3 regions of the Bacillus sp. SRL543 genome follow, and region 1 is predicted to be linked to each of the others. Evidence: riboswitches for the same ligand, from Rfam matches in the RefSeq annotation. Region 1 holds a riboswitch; each other region holds the start of a gene.
The links. Region 1 has a riboswitch for S-adenosylmethionine ahead of AC4E8B_RS20485 (methionine ABC transporter ATP-binding protein). Riboswitches for the same ligand answer to the same signal wherever they lie in the genome.
Positions count from the first base shown of each region.

Region 2: linked by a shared signal. The riboswitch ahead of AC4E8B_RS12285 (methionine biosynthesis PLP-dependent protein) and the one ahead of AC4E8B_RS20485 (methionine ABC transporter ATP-binding protein) in region 1 are both predicted to bind S-adenosylmethionine.
Region 3: linked by a shared signal. The riboswitch ahead of AC4E8B_RS13145 (peptide ABC transporter substrate-binding protein) and the one ahead of AC4E8B_RS20485 (methionine ABC transporter ATP-binding protein) in region 1 are both predicted to bind S-adenosylmethionine.

Region 1 covers NZ_OZ481794.1:3,998,866-4,003,528, forward strand. The annotation lists gene AC4E8B_RS20470 (carboxymuconolactone decarboxylase family protein) at 1-358, opposite strand, end outside; gene AC4E8B_RS20475 (MetQ/NlpA family ABC transporter substrate-binding protein) at 506-1,354, opposite strand; gene AC4E8B_RS20480 (methionine ABC transporter permease) at 1,370-2,038, opposite strand; gene AC4E8B_RS20485 (methionine ABC transporter ATP-binding protein) at 2,031-3,056, opposite strand; SAM riboswitch class I at 3,249-3,358, opposite strand; gene AC4E8B_RS20490 (O-acetylhomoserine aminocarboxypropyltransferase/cysteine synthase family protein) at 3,465-4,663, opposite strand, start outside.
Region 2 covers NZ_OZ481794.1:2,445,871-2,450,533, reverse strand. The annotation lists gene metC (cystathionine beta-lyase) at 1-927, opposite strand, end outside; gene AC4E8B_RS12285 (methionine biosynthesis PLP-dependent protein) at 924-2,087, opposite strand; SAM riboswitch class I at 2,155-2,270, opposite strand; gene AC4E8B_RS12280 (hypothetical protein) at 2,450-2,647, shown strand; gene sucA (2-oxoglutarate dehydrogenase E1 component) at 3,145-4,663, shown strand, end outside.
Region 3 covers NZ_OZ481794.1:2,600,402-2,605,064, forward strand. The annotation lists gene AC4E8B_RS13130 (TetR/AcrR family transcriptional regulator) at 1-142, opposite strand, end outside; gene AC4E8B_RS13135 (DUF2187 family protein) at 346-522, shown strand; gene AC4E8B_RS13140 (hypothetical protein) at 694-849, shown strand; gene AC4E8B_RS13145 (peptide ABC transporter substrate-binding protein) at 942-2,564, opposite strand; SAM riboswitch class I at 2,744-2,843, opposite strand; SAM riboswitch class I at 2,919-3,021, opposite strand; gene AC4E8B_RS13150 (DUF3231 family protein) at 3,224-4,237, shown strand; gene AC4E8B_RS13155 (DUF6254 family protein) at 4,550-4,663, shown strand, end outside.

The sequences.
Region 1 (4,663 bases):
GATTCAGTTCATCCATTGCTTCCTGCACAAGCGTGACTGCCTGGCTCATCGCTGCCCCGCCGCCAAATGCCGCTGTAACGCCGACAGCTTCAAGCACTTCTTCTTCACTCGCTCCCTGGTCAATGCAGCCTTTCACATGATAAATGATGCAGTACTCATCCTGTGAATACAGGCTGATTCCCAGTGCAATCAGCTGCTTTTGCTTTTGGGACAGGCTGCCTTCTTTAAAGCATGCTTCTGTGAATGCATTATAATGCTGTGCAAGATCCGGCATTTTTTGTGTAAATGTGCCAAGGCCCATTTTATAGTCATGAAGAGCTGCTTCGATTGAATTTGATGGTTCGTGTGAATGCTCCATTCGTGTCCACTCCATTCCTTAAATCTTTAACACAGTTAGTATGTTTTATTTTCAGAAATGCTATGCGGGATGAAATGGAACCGCATGTGCTGTTTTTTGGCATAAGAAAAGGCAGCCTGCATTTTAAGCGGCTGCCTTTTTCTTTTATTACTCAGATACAGGAACAACTGCACCTTCATATTTTTCAAGGATGAAGTCCTGGATTTCTTTAGAGTGGAGCACTTCTACAAGCGCCTTGACGGCTTCTTTATCTTCATCGCCGCTATTAACAGCGATTACGTTCACATACGGAGATTCCTTGTCTTCAATCGCTATAGAGTCTTTGATCGGGTTCAGGCCTGCATCAATGGCATAGTTAGAGTTGATCAGAACCGCATCGCCTTCATCATTGTTGTAGATCTGCGGAAGGAGGGATGCTTCATATTCTGTATCAAACTCAAGGTTTTTCTCGTTCGTTTCAATATCATCGATTGTTGCCTTGACTTTGTCGACGCCTTCTTTAAGAGTGATGAGACCTTCTTTTTCAAGCATAGTCAGGATACGGCCGTGGTCTGCAACTGAGTTGCTCATCAGGATTTTCGCACCATCCGGAAGCTCATCGAGGCTTTTGTATTTCTTTGAATACACACCGATCGGCTCAATGTGAATTCCGCCGGCATTGACGAAATCATAGCCGTTCTCTTCAATTTGCGCCTCAAGGTAAGGAATGTGCTGGAAATAGTTTGCATCAAGTTCGCCAGAATCAAGTGCTTGGTTAGGAAGGATATAATCCTGGAATGTTACGACTTCAAGCTCAATTCCCTTTTCTTCCAAAAGAGGCTTTGCTTCTTCAAGGATTTCTGCGTGAGGGACATTTGAAGCTCCCACAGTCAGTTTGGATGTTTCTTCTTTCCCGCTGTCCGCATTGCCGCCGTCAGCATTATCTTCAGAAGTTCCGCAGGCAGAAATGACGAGCGCTACGGCAAGTGCCAATACAAGTGATAACCATTTTTTCATTAGTTAAGTCTCCTTTTATCGTTTGTCTAGTTTAGAAGTTATTATGTCTCCAATGACTTGGATAATAAACACAATCAGCAGGATGATGATGGTCGCCATCAAGGTTACATCAAAGCGGCTCCGCTGGAAGCCCTCCAGATAAGCAAGGTTCCCGAGGCCGCCTGCACCGATGACTCCGGCCATTGCAGTGAAGCCCACGAGTGAGATCGCTGTAACAGTAATGCCTGACACAAGCGCCGGCATGGATTCTGGCAGGAGCACCTTAAAGATGATCGTGCTCGTCTTTGCACCCATTGACTTAGCTGCTTCAATGACCCCTTTGTCAATTTCCCGCAAAGCAATTTCCACCATACGGGCGTAAAAAGGGGCAGCTCCGATGATCAGGGCCGGCAAAGCGGCATTTTCTCCAATCATGCTGCCGACAATAAATTTCGTGAACGGGATCAGCAGGACGATCAGGATGATGAACGGGATGGACCTGAATACATTGACAAACGCTGCAATAATTTTATTGATGAGTGCATTTTGCCAGATGTTCCCCTTGGAGGTAAGGAATAGCAGCAGACCAAGCACAATTCCCAATACGAATGTTACCAGGACAGAGATGCCGGTCATATAGAGCGTTTCATTCGTTGCTTCCCACATCTTATCCCAGTTTACATTTGGAAAGAATTCACTAAGCATTTGAAATCACCTCCACGCCAACTTGCTGTGCATGAATATAATCAATCGCTTTGGCAATTTCTCCAGCCTGCCCATCAAGGTGGATGAACAATGTGCCATATGAGCCGTTTTGGGTTTGTGATATTTTCCCCTGAAGGATATTTACAGTCACCTCAAAGGAACGGATCAGATTTGTGATGAGCGGCTGTTCGGCCGACTCCCCGACAAAGGAAAGCTGCACAACCTGGCCGTGCGGATACAATCCAAGCAGGGCCTCTGCAGTTTCTTTTGTTTCTTCAGGTTCTGTGACCTGCTGGACGAATCTTTTTGTGATCTGCTCGCGCGGGTTTTTAAACACTTCCAGAACGGGGCCGATTTCCACAGCCTTTCCGCCTTCCATGACAGCCACCCTGTGGCAGATCTTCCTGATTACGTGCATTTCATGGGTGATCAGTACAATCGTCAGCCCAAGGCGGTGATTAATGTCCACAAGCAGATCCAGAATTGAATCCGTTGTCTGCGGATCAAGCGCCGAGGTTGCCTCATCGCACAAAAGCACCTTCGGATCATTGGCAAGCGCCCTGGCGATGCCTACGCGCTGTTTCTGACCGCCGCTAAGCTGTGAAGGATAAGCATCCTCACGGCCGTCAAGACCGACCAGTTTGATGAGTTCGGTTACTTTTTTTTCTCTATCCTGGCGAGGCACTCCCGCAATTTCAAGCGGGAATGCAATATTGTCCCTCACAGACCTTGACCAGAGAAGGTTAAAGTGCTGGAAGATCATGCTAATTTCCTGACGGGCTTTTCGCAGCTCCGAACCTCTGATTTTTGAAATCTCCCTGCCGGCTACCGTGACCGTTCCTTCTGAGGGAAGCTCAAGCCCATTCAGCATCCGGATCAAGGTGCTTTTTCCTGCACCGCTGTAGCCGATCACTCCGAAGATTTCACCTTCCTTGATTTCAAGGTTGACATCATCAACCGCCTTGACCGGACCCTTTTTTGACGAATATATCTTTTTAACATCTTTTATTGAAATCAATTGCCGTATTCACCTCTTTTATATCCAATTAGACAAATGGCTTTACAGAGATTTATGTTCTGCCAATCCTCTTTAGAGTAGTTTCCTGAAACCAGGTTAAGATTATTCCATAAGCTTAAGACAGGAAATTTTCCTGTAAAAATAAAAATGCCTTCCTGCAGGTGAGCAGAAAGGCATGATGGAAAAACCTTTCTCTCATCTGCCAAAGCTAAAAAAGCTTTGTGTGAATTGGCACCATTTCAATAAACATTGACGGTTGCCGGGCTTCATCGGGCACATCCCTCCACCTCTCTTGATAAGAGCTACTTTATATGAAGTTCATTTTCATTCATTAGCCATTTTTAAATTACGAGTGCTATCGTATCACGGATAAAAAAGGGTGTCAACAACAAAGTTTAACACTAAAATTTACCGGCTGGTTCCTGAAGTTTCTGCTTTTCCTGCAAGTGATTGGCTTCCTGTTGCGGCTTCAATTGCCTGCTCCAGATCCTCAATCAGGTCTTCGGCATTTTCTATGCCAATGGAAATCCGGATCAGGTCCTCCGGCACCCCCGCCGCCTTAAGGCCTTCTGAATCAAGCTGCTGGTGAGTGGTGCTGGCAGGATGGATGATAAGGCTTTTGGCATCGCCGACGTTTGCTACATGGGCCCACAGTTCCAGGCTGTTGATCAGCTTTGCCCCGGCTTCCCGGCCGCCCTCGATTCCAAAAACAGCCACAGCTCCGGCTCCTTTAGGCAAATACTTGTCAGCCAGTGCCTTATCAGGATGGTCTTCATCTCCCGGATAAAGCACCCAAGTCACAGCAGGGTGATTTTTTAGATACTCTGTCACTTTCTTTGTATTGCTGATATGCTCTTTCATCCTCACATGCAGCGTTTCAAGACCGAGGGTGAACTGGAATGCGTTCTGCGGGCTGAGTGCAGGCCCCAGATCCCTGAGCAGCTGTACCCTCGCCTTGACGATAAAAGCAGCCGCACCGATTGCTTCGCTGTACACCAGGTTATTATAGCTTGGATCCGGCTTGGTGAAGCCCGGGAATTTGTCTGAATTCCAGTCAAAACGGCCTGCGTCTACTATGACGCCACCCATTGTCGTCCCATTTCCCAGAAGCCATTTTGTCGCTGAATGTATCACAATATCTGCGCCGAATTCAATCGGCCTGCAAAGATATGGCGTGGCAAAGGTATTGTCAACAATCAGAGGAATGCCGGCATCATGGGCCACTTCCGCCACTTTCTCAATATCGAGGACCTTTAGGCTTGGGTTTCCAATTGTTTCTGCAAATACAGCTTTTGTTTTTTCTGTAATAGCGTCCCTGAAATTTTCCGGATCTTCCGGATTGACCAGTTTTACATTGATCCCATACTTAGGAAGGGTGACGGCAAATAAATTATATGTTCCTCCATAAAGGTTTGATGCTGCTATAATTTCATCCCCCGCCTGGGCAATATTCAGGATGGCAAGAGTGATGGCTGCCTGGCCGCTTGCAACAGCAAGCCCCCCTACGCCGCCTTCAAGCAGTGAAACCCTTTCCTCAAATACGGTAACTGTTGGATTGTGGATCCTTGTGTAGATATAACCCGGCTCTTTTAGGCCAAACAGATTAG
Region 2 (4,663 bases), 1.6 Mb from region 1:
CTCGCCCTCAAGCTCAAAGGACAGCACAGCTCCCGGCCCGGCTGCCTGTTCTTTCTGCAGCTCATACTGCGGATGCTTTTCAAGCCCCGGATAATGCACTTTCTTGACAAGATGGTGATTCTGAAGAAAATAAGCAATTTTCTGCGCGGCTTTCATTGACTGCTGCAGCCTTACATGAAGGGTTTTCAGCCCTCTCAGCACAAGCCAGCAGTCCTGCACGCCAAGGACAGCCCCAAAGGAATTCTGCAAAAAGGCCACTTTTTCAGCAAGTCCTGGATCTTTTACTGCACAAAGGCCTGCAACGACGTCACTGTGTCCCGAGATGAATTTCGTCGCGCTGTGAAGGACGATATCTGCCCCTAGGTCCAGCGGCTTTTGAAGCTGCGGAGTCATGAAGGTGTTATCAACAAAGGTTAATGCACCATTTTGCCTGGCAATGCTGGCAATGCTTCTAATATCCGAAACCTTCAGGAGAGGATTGGAAGGTGTTTCAACATAAAACAGTTTTGTGTGTGGAAGCGCAGCTTCTTTTACTTCTTCTATATTAGTCATATCTGCAAAGGTGTAATCGATCCCGTAGCGTGAGAGGACCTCGGTGACCATCCTGTACGTCCCGCCGTATACATCCTCCGAAATGACGACATGGTCACCTTTTGATAGAAGGAGGAAGCAAGTGGAGATGGCCGCCATACCTGAGGAAAAGGCAAATCCTCTGGAACCGCCCTCAAGGCCGGAAATTACATCTTCGAGCGCCTCCCTTGTCGGATTAAGGCTCCGTGCATAGTCGTATTTCCCAAAAGAATCGAGATTCTTTTGATGGAAAGTGGAGGCATGATGAATCGGTATGCTTACAGCCCCCGTATATGGGTCTGTTTTCTGTTTATTATGCAATAGCTTTGTCTCGAATCGATAACAGTCTTCCTTCATCCTGCATTCACTCCCTCGATACAGGCGCTGAAAGCCTGTTCCAAATCGTCCCTCAAATCACCGGGATCCTCTATGCCTACAGAAAACCTGAGGAGCTTCCTGCAGATTCCATTGGCTAACCGGGTTTCTTCCGGTATATCGGCATGCGTCTGTGTGGCAGGGTAGGTAATGAAGCTTTCAGTACCGCCAAGACTTTCGGCAAAAGTGATGAGATTCAGCTTTTGAAGAAATAAGTCTACCCATTTTTCTTCATGGACCCTGAAGGAGAGCATTCCGCCCTTTCCGGGATACAGCACTTCTTCAACACATCCATGGCTGCTGAGGTATTCTGCCATTTTACCTGCATTGCTTTCATGCTTTTCCATCCTGAGGGCAAGGGTCTTCATCCCCCTCATCAGAAGCCAGGAATCAAACGGGCTTAATACTGCCCCGGAAGCATTATGGTGAAGGGCAAGTGAGGCGCACAGATCTGCTCCGCGTGCAGCAATCAGGCCGGCAAGCACATCATTATGGCCCCCAAGATATTTTGTGGCGCTGTGAATGACTATATCGGCTCCCAGCTGGATCGGCTGCTGAATGAAAGGAGTATAAAAAGTATTATCAACAATCAATAGAAGCCCATGCTGGCGGGCAAGTCTGGATACAGCTGCAATGTCAGCCTGCTGCATGAGCGGGTTAGTCGGCGTTTCCAGGAAGATTGCTTTTGTATGAGGTGAAATTTCTCTCCTTACCGCATCGATATCAGAGGTGTCTGCGTATTTCGAGATCAGCCCCCATTTGGCAAAACCCTGTTCTAACAGTCTGTAGGTGCCTCCATAAAGATCCTTTGACACCACCAGCTCATCACCTGAACGGAATAGTGATAAAACGGTGGAGATTGCGCTCATGCCAGAGCTGCATGCATAACCTTGATCTGCCTTCTCAAGGCTGCTAATCGCCTGCTCAAGGATTTCCCTTGTCGGATTCCCCGTCCTTACATAATCATAGCCGTTGGATTTGCCGATCCCTTCATGGCGGTAAGCTGTTGAAAAATAAACCGGGGGGTTGACGGTTCCCGTATGCAGATCGCTTCGATTTCCAAGCTGCGCCAATAATGTTTCTGTCTTCACCAATGCTTTCACTCCTTTTTTGCTGCATAGTGCATCTGCCCAAGCTATCATGCTTCTTGCAAAATAAAAAAAAGTCTTCTATAAGAAGAAGACTTTTTGGATGCAGCACTTGTCATTCTTCTTATCTTTCAAGCCCATTAAGGACTTGCAGGAATTAGCACCTTTTCAATGGGTTTTCCATTGAAGGTTGCTGAGGCTTCACAGGGCCGTACCCTCTGCCTCTCTTGATAAGAAATATTGTTATTGAATTTTCTATACTTTACAACATGACTCAACTATAAGTCAATGAACTTTCAAAATATTTTAAAAATACATTCAGAAATGGAAATTTTTAAAATATGAAAATTCAGAATTTTTGTCATAAAATAGATCTAAGAAGAATGGAAAGTGAAGGTGAGTCCATGCAAAAGCATATGAAAAACTGTCAGTTATTTTATGATGACATTGAAAACGGCGAGCTGCCTGAAGAGAGAGGCAATACACCTTTTCTGCAGGCGGACATCCCGGTCAAAGGGCCTTATGTCTTTCCGCCTTACAGCAGACAGGAAAGCCTGTTCACTATGAGGCAAAAAAAAGCAAAGCAGCTGGGTATTTATATAGAAAGAATTTGAAGAAGAGCGGGTAAGGAAAGAGGTTATCAGCGGAGGTTATGGAAAACGGCTTGGCCTTCAGCGGAAAATATTGCATTCTATCGAAGTTTGCCGTCACAAATGACCGGGGTATTTTACCGGTTTTTTTTGATTATTAGAATAATATTGGGCTTCCAGTTTCAAAAAAATCATTAGCCCTTTACAGCCTTAAAGTTAGATATCTACCTATTATACCACTACTATATTCAATATGGAGTGAAAAAAATAGAATAATCATTTTTTTAATATAGATTTTGAAGCAATGAAAAAAAATTTCATTTTTCTTCTAATTTTCAGTTTAAATCCTTTGTACGATAGGGATTTGCGTGGTAAAATGTCATTGAAAACGTTTTATCCTCTGAATAAAATTATTATTCATACAATTTTGCGTTACTATTTCATATATTAGGGTAAAAATTTACGGGATAAAATGCCGGAAACTAAATGTTTTCTTAAAAAAACACTCGGAGGTAATTTTCATGAAAACGCCATCCAACGGCGAGGGACCTTTACAGGGGTTTCATGGACCAAACCTTGGCTATGTTATTGAACTATATGAAAGATTCCTGGAGGACCCTCAATCAGTTGACGCTGATATGAGAGACTATTTCGAAAAATGGGGATCTCCTGAACAAGCACAGATCAACACCATTGAAAATGATAAACCAGTCCAGGCTGCTGCTCCCGGACAGCTGGAAAAAACATTGGCAGCTATCCGCCTTGCGGATAATATCAGGGCATACGGCCATATTTCGGCTGATATCTACCCATTGAAGAACAACAAGCCGGAGAAGGATATCCTGTCCCTGGAACAATACGGATTATCCAGAAAAGACCTGGAACAGGTGCCGGCATCGATCATCTGTTCAGATGCACCTGCCCATGTCCGCAATGGATATGAAGCCATTGAGCATCTTAAGAACGTATATACCCAAACAATAGCTTTTGAGTTTCATCATGTATATGATGTGAACGAAAAAAACTGGCTGCGCCATAAGGTAGAAACCGGAACGCTTCTTGCAGAGCCTACAAAGGAAAAGAAAGTGGGCGTCCTCAAAAGGCTGATGGAGGTTGAAGAGTTTGAAAAATTCCTCCACCGCACCTTTGTAGGGCAAAAGCGCTTTTCAATCGAGGGACTTGATACACTTGTACCGCTATTGGACGAGCTTGTTGCAGAATCTGTTGTCGACGGCGCGAAGACAATCAATATCGGGATGGCTCACCGCGGACGCCTTAATGTCCTTGCACATGTCCTTGGGAAGCCGTACGAAATGATTTTCGCTGAATTCCAGCATGCACCAAATAAAGAGCTTGTTCCTTCAGAAGGCTCTATCGGGATCAACTACGGCTGGACAGGAGATGTGAAATACCATCTTGGACTGGACAGGCAGATCAAGAAAGAAAATACTACCAAAGCCAGGCTTACTCTCGCTAATAATCCAAGCCACCTTGAGTTCGTGGGCGCTGTAGTCGAAGGTTTCACCAGGGCAGCACAGGATGACAGAAGCGAATCCGGCTATCCGAAGGAAGACCCAAGCTCCGCAATGGCCATTCTGATTCATGGCGATGCAGCATTTCCCGGACAGGGAACTGTGGCGGAAACATTGAATCTCAGCCAGCTTACCGGATACCGGACTGGCGGAACGGTCCATATCATTGCCAATAATACAATCGGCTTTACAACAGAATCCCAGGATTCCAGATCAACACGATATGCGAGCGACCTTGCAAAAGGCTACGAAATTCCGATTCTCCACGTGAACGCGGATGATCCCGAAGCTGTTGTAGCTGCAGCCCAATTGGCATGTGAATACAGGGCGAAGTTCAACAAGGATTTCCTGATTGACCTGATAGGGTACCGCCGTTTCGGACATAACGAAATGGATGAGCCTATGACGACTAATCCGCTTATGTACAATATCATACATAAGCGCCCAACCATTAAAACTCTATACAGCGAACAGCTTGTAGGAAACGGCACTCTTTCCAGTGATGCTC
Region 3 (4,663 bases), 1.4 Mb from region 1:
TTGCTGTTGTCATTTCGTAGCCTTTTTCTATAAATAACCGCTTTCCGCTTTCCAGCAGAGCCTTCCGTTTCTGAAGCGCTCTTTCCTGCTTGGGCAGGGATGGGAATTCCCCAGAAAACGGGGCGGTATTTTTTTCTGCCATAAACCTCACCTCCAGATTCATCATATCATATAAAAAACATAGCAGAGATACTGAAATCCTGACGCACAAAAAACATGAACTTTAGTTCAGCTTATTGTTTGACAGGTGTTTCCTATGGTGCAATAATGAATTTAATTTCACTATGATAGTCCTTACGTCTTATTTTTACTGGTTTGAAAATTTAACGATAAGGAGTCGCGATTATGGCAAAAGAGGGAGACACAATCAAGTTTAAAAGGCATGATCTTTCCATTACCGGAACGGTCGTAAAAGTCAAAGAAGAAAGCGTTCTTGTCCAGATCAGCGATGAGGATGCACTGCTTTTGAAAATAGATACACCAATTACGGTCGTGTCGCATAAAAATTACAAGATTGTTTGAAACTGAGATATGTATAATGGCGGCTGACAGCATTAATAGAAGAAAGCTGCGGAGTTTATTTACTTTTGTTTGAAAAACACGCAGGATTTCAGCTATAAAGATAGAATTGAATTATATGTTTATTGATTCAGCCGTTCTATCAAAAATTTAAAAACCTGGGAGGATACTGGCATGGAAATCAGCAAAGATTCAAAGAAATTAGCGGTAGATTCACCTGTTTTGCTAAAGGGCATTGTTAAGGCTATTTACAATGATACCGTTCATATCCAGATCGGCGGCAAAATCATTGCTCTGCCAGCTTCCAATATGCCCGCCGCTTCTTCTTAAACTGCAGGCTTCAAAAGGCTGTTTTTTATTGAAAGTCTTGCATTCTTTAAAACTTCAAAAGGAGCCGGGGTTCCGGCTCCTTTTGCATCAGATCATTCAGAAACTTTTTCGGCATAGCGGAAATCAGGATTATTAAGGGGGCTGAACCGGATTCCCTTAATATTTTCTTTCACGGCCGCATTTTGAGATGAAAAGTAGATTGGGATGATTGGCATTTCATCCATCAGGACAGCTTCAGCCTGATGCAGCAGTTCAAAACGCTTTGCTTCGTCCTGCTCTGTCAGCGACTGGTCGAGCAGCTCATCAAATTCAGGGTTGGACCAGTTTGTAAAGTTGCTGGAACTGCCTGAGCTGTACAGATCCAGTACAGGGTACGGATCCAGGAAGTCCCCTACCCAGCCCATGCGTGCAGCCTGGAAGTTTTTCTGCTTAAAAGTATCAATGAATGTTTTCCATTCCTGATTCTCCAGCTTCACTTCAACACCGAGGTTAACTTTGAACATTTCCTGCAGTGCCTCGGCAATATTCTTGTGGTTCCCTTCTGAATTATATTTCAGAGTGACCGCAGGAAGATCCTTCCAGCTCTCTTCCTTCATACCCTCTGCAAGCAATGCTTTTGCTTTTTCCGCATCAAAAGTATAGTAAGGGTCTTCCTCATCACGGAAGTCTTTGCCTGTGGGACCTTCCACACCATACCCCACATAACCGTAGGCAGGCTCTTCCCCGCCTTTGGAAATGTTTTTCGTTATGGCCTCACGATCGATTGCCATGCTGAATGCTTTTCGGATTTTGCTGTTATTAAAAGGCTCTTGATCAACATTGAATGTATAGGTATAAACACTGAATTGCGGTGAGTTTACAAACTCCCTGCCATCCTTTTCCATATCTATCGCGTCGGCGGGAAGATTCTTGATCATGTCGATATCGCCTGATTTATACATCTGATACTCAGTGTTGGCATCAGCTACCATCTTAAAGTTAACAGTATCCATCGTAATTTCTTTGCTGTTCCAGTAATTGCTGCTTTTGTTAAGGGTAAGGATATTATTGTGTTCCCAATCCCCTAGTGTATAAGCACCATTCGTGACAATTGTTTCCGGGCCTGCCGCCCAGTTTTCGTCAGCTTCCACTGCCTTCTGGTTCACCGGCATAAAGCCCTGGCCCATCAGGACCTTAGGGAAGAACTTAATAGGCGTGTTCAATTCCACCTTTAATGTTTGCTCGTCCACTGCAGTGATTCCCACATCTTCAGCATCCCCGTTTTCCCTATTGTATTCTTCTGCACCTCTTATGTAAAAAAAGCTGGAAGGATCATAGGCACCTGTTTCAGGATTAAGGACACGCTTCCATGCAAACTCAAAATCCTTTGCTGTCAGCGGGTCGCCATTGGACCATTTCTGGCCGTCCCTGATTGTGAAAGTATAGGTTTTTCCGTCCTCTGACACATCGACTTTGCTGGCCGCCCCTTCTACTGCATTTCCATCTTTATCATAGCGGTACAAGCCTTCATAAAGATTATCGATGACCCAAAAAGAAGTTGTATCAGATGCAAAGGCAGGATCAAGGGTATACGGCTCCCCTCCAAGATTGGCATTCAACACTTGTGCAACGTCTTTTCCACCGGATGCCGGCACTGCTTCATCATTGCTGCAACCTGTCAGCGCCGCCAGGGCGAACACCAGGATAACCAGCGGGAAACTAAATAATTTCTTCATGGTTTCATTCCTCCACTACTTATTTTTTGTTTAACACTTTAAACTGATTTATCTTATTAAAAAAGTAAGAATTATAATTGCAATATCCCCGCCCTTTTTGCTTATTCCGAAAATACCCTTTAACTCATTAACTCACTAAAAAACCTCCCGGCAAAGATAAGCTGAGAGGTGTTGTACCCGGCTTATCTTTCCGGTATATCCGGCGGAATTGGCACAGTGTTCACAGAACCTGCTGCCGAGGCTTCATCGGGCCAGTCCCTCCGCCTCTCTGGATAAGAATATAGGTATTAGCTGGCTGAATAAAAAAATCCCCTTCTGCAGATAGAAGAGGACAGTATGTATAAACAGGCTCCCTTCTTATCTGCCAGGCATCTGCCTGATGGAATTGGCACAGTGTTCAATTGAACCCGCTGCCGAGACTTCTTCGGGCCATCCCCTCCGTCTCTCTTGATAAGATATTATAGGTATATAATTTTTCCGGTCCACTAAGAATAACCAATTTAGAAAATTTCGTCAACAGCAACGAGAAAAGTCTAACTTTTCTATCTTTTTGGGCGAATTGGAAATGCACCGGCATAAGGTAGCTTTTCAGGTGTCTGACTAATAATCTTATTAGCAATTGCAAACACTACCAGCATACTGATTGAAGGAGTCTTCCTATGGAAAAGCAAACACCTCTTACATCGGCAGAAATCGCGATGCTCTGGACTACTTATATGAATGACAGCATGTCAAAATGTGTTCTTGGCTATATGAAATCACATGCTGCAGAGGATGAAATAAAGGCTGCTCTGCAGTATGCCCTCGATTTATCCACCAGCCATCTGGAATATCTGATCCCTTTATTCAAAGAGGAAAAAATGGCTGTTCCGGACGGCTTCAGCAGCGGGGATGTCAACTCTGATGCTCCACAGCTGTTTTCAGACACTTTTTGCCTTGCTTATATCAACCATATGGCAAAAGCGGGAATGCTGGCATACAGCGGTATGCTCTCTATGAGTGCGAGAAGCGATATCCGGAATTTCTTTACTGAGGGCCTGGCCGAAACAGCCTTGCTTTATAATAAAACAACGAGCCTGATGCTCGAAAAAGGGATTTACATAAGAGCTCCTTACATCTCTTATCCGCATGAAACGGATTATGTGGATACCAAGAAATACTTAAGCGGGCTGAACCCCTTCGGGACCAAAAGACCTTTGAATGCCGTGGAAATTTCCCATCTGACCCTGAATATCCAGACCAATTCAATCGGACTGCAAATATCAGCTGCATTTGCTCAAACTGCTCAATTGAAGGAAGTCCAGGAATTTATGCTGAGAGGCAAAGAGATTTCCCAAAAGCACGTCGGCATTTTTTCAAAATTGCTTTTGGAAAGCAATATACAAGCTGTCGGTTCACCGAATATCGCCGTGTATGATACAACTGCACAGGTGTTTTCCGATAAGATGATGATGTTCCATATGGCCCTTTTGAGTGCTTCCGGATCAGGAAATTACGCGACTGCGGGAGTTGCCAGCCAGCGAACCGATGTGGCTGCAAGCTATGAGCGGCTGTCAGTTGAAATTGCCATTTTCGCCAAAAGCGGTGCAGACATTATGATCAAGCACGGCTGGCTCGAGCAGCCTCCAGGAACAACAGACCGTGATGCACTGTCCAAAAAAGGAACGCCTTGACCCTGCTATATGAGCGAGGTTTTGTGGTTCTGGGGTTTTGTGTTTCGGTCCAGTGAGCATAAAGCAATTTATTGCATAAATCGGTACCCTTTGTGTTTGTGATACTCCCTAGGGACAGATTCTTCCTATATTTAATTAATATGAGTACAAATTCAAAATTGACTTAAAGATTCCGAATACCCCGCAGATTGACATCACCCAACAACCTTAAAATTTCCTTAAACCAAAAGGAGCAATTGGGAGAAAGTTTTCAGACTGAAAAAAGGCCAGCTGGCAAATCTAAAAGAGATACCACAATAAGGAGGTCTTCTCATGACCCAGTCTAAAAAGCAGGAAGAAAGACAGTGGCGCCAGAGAAAAGAAACACAGCATCCTCATGGAAAAGTGAAATCGTTTGACCAGCTGGCCGATCAGGCCGGAAAAGGC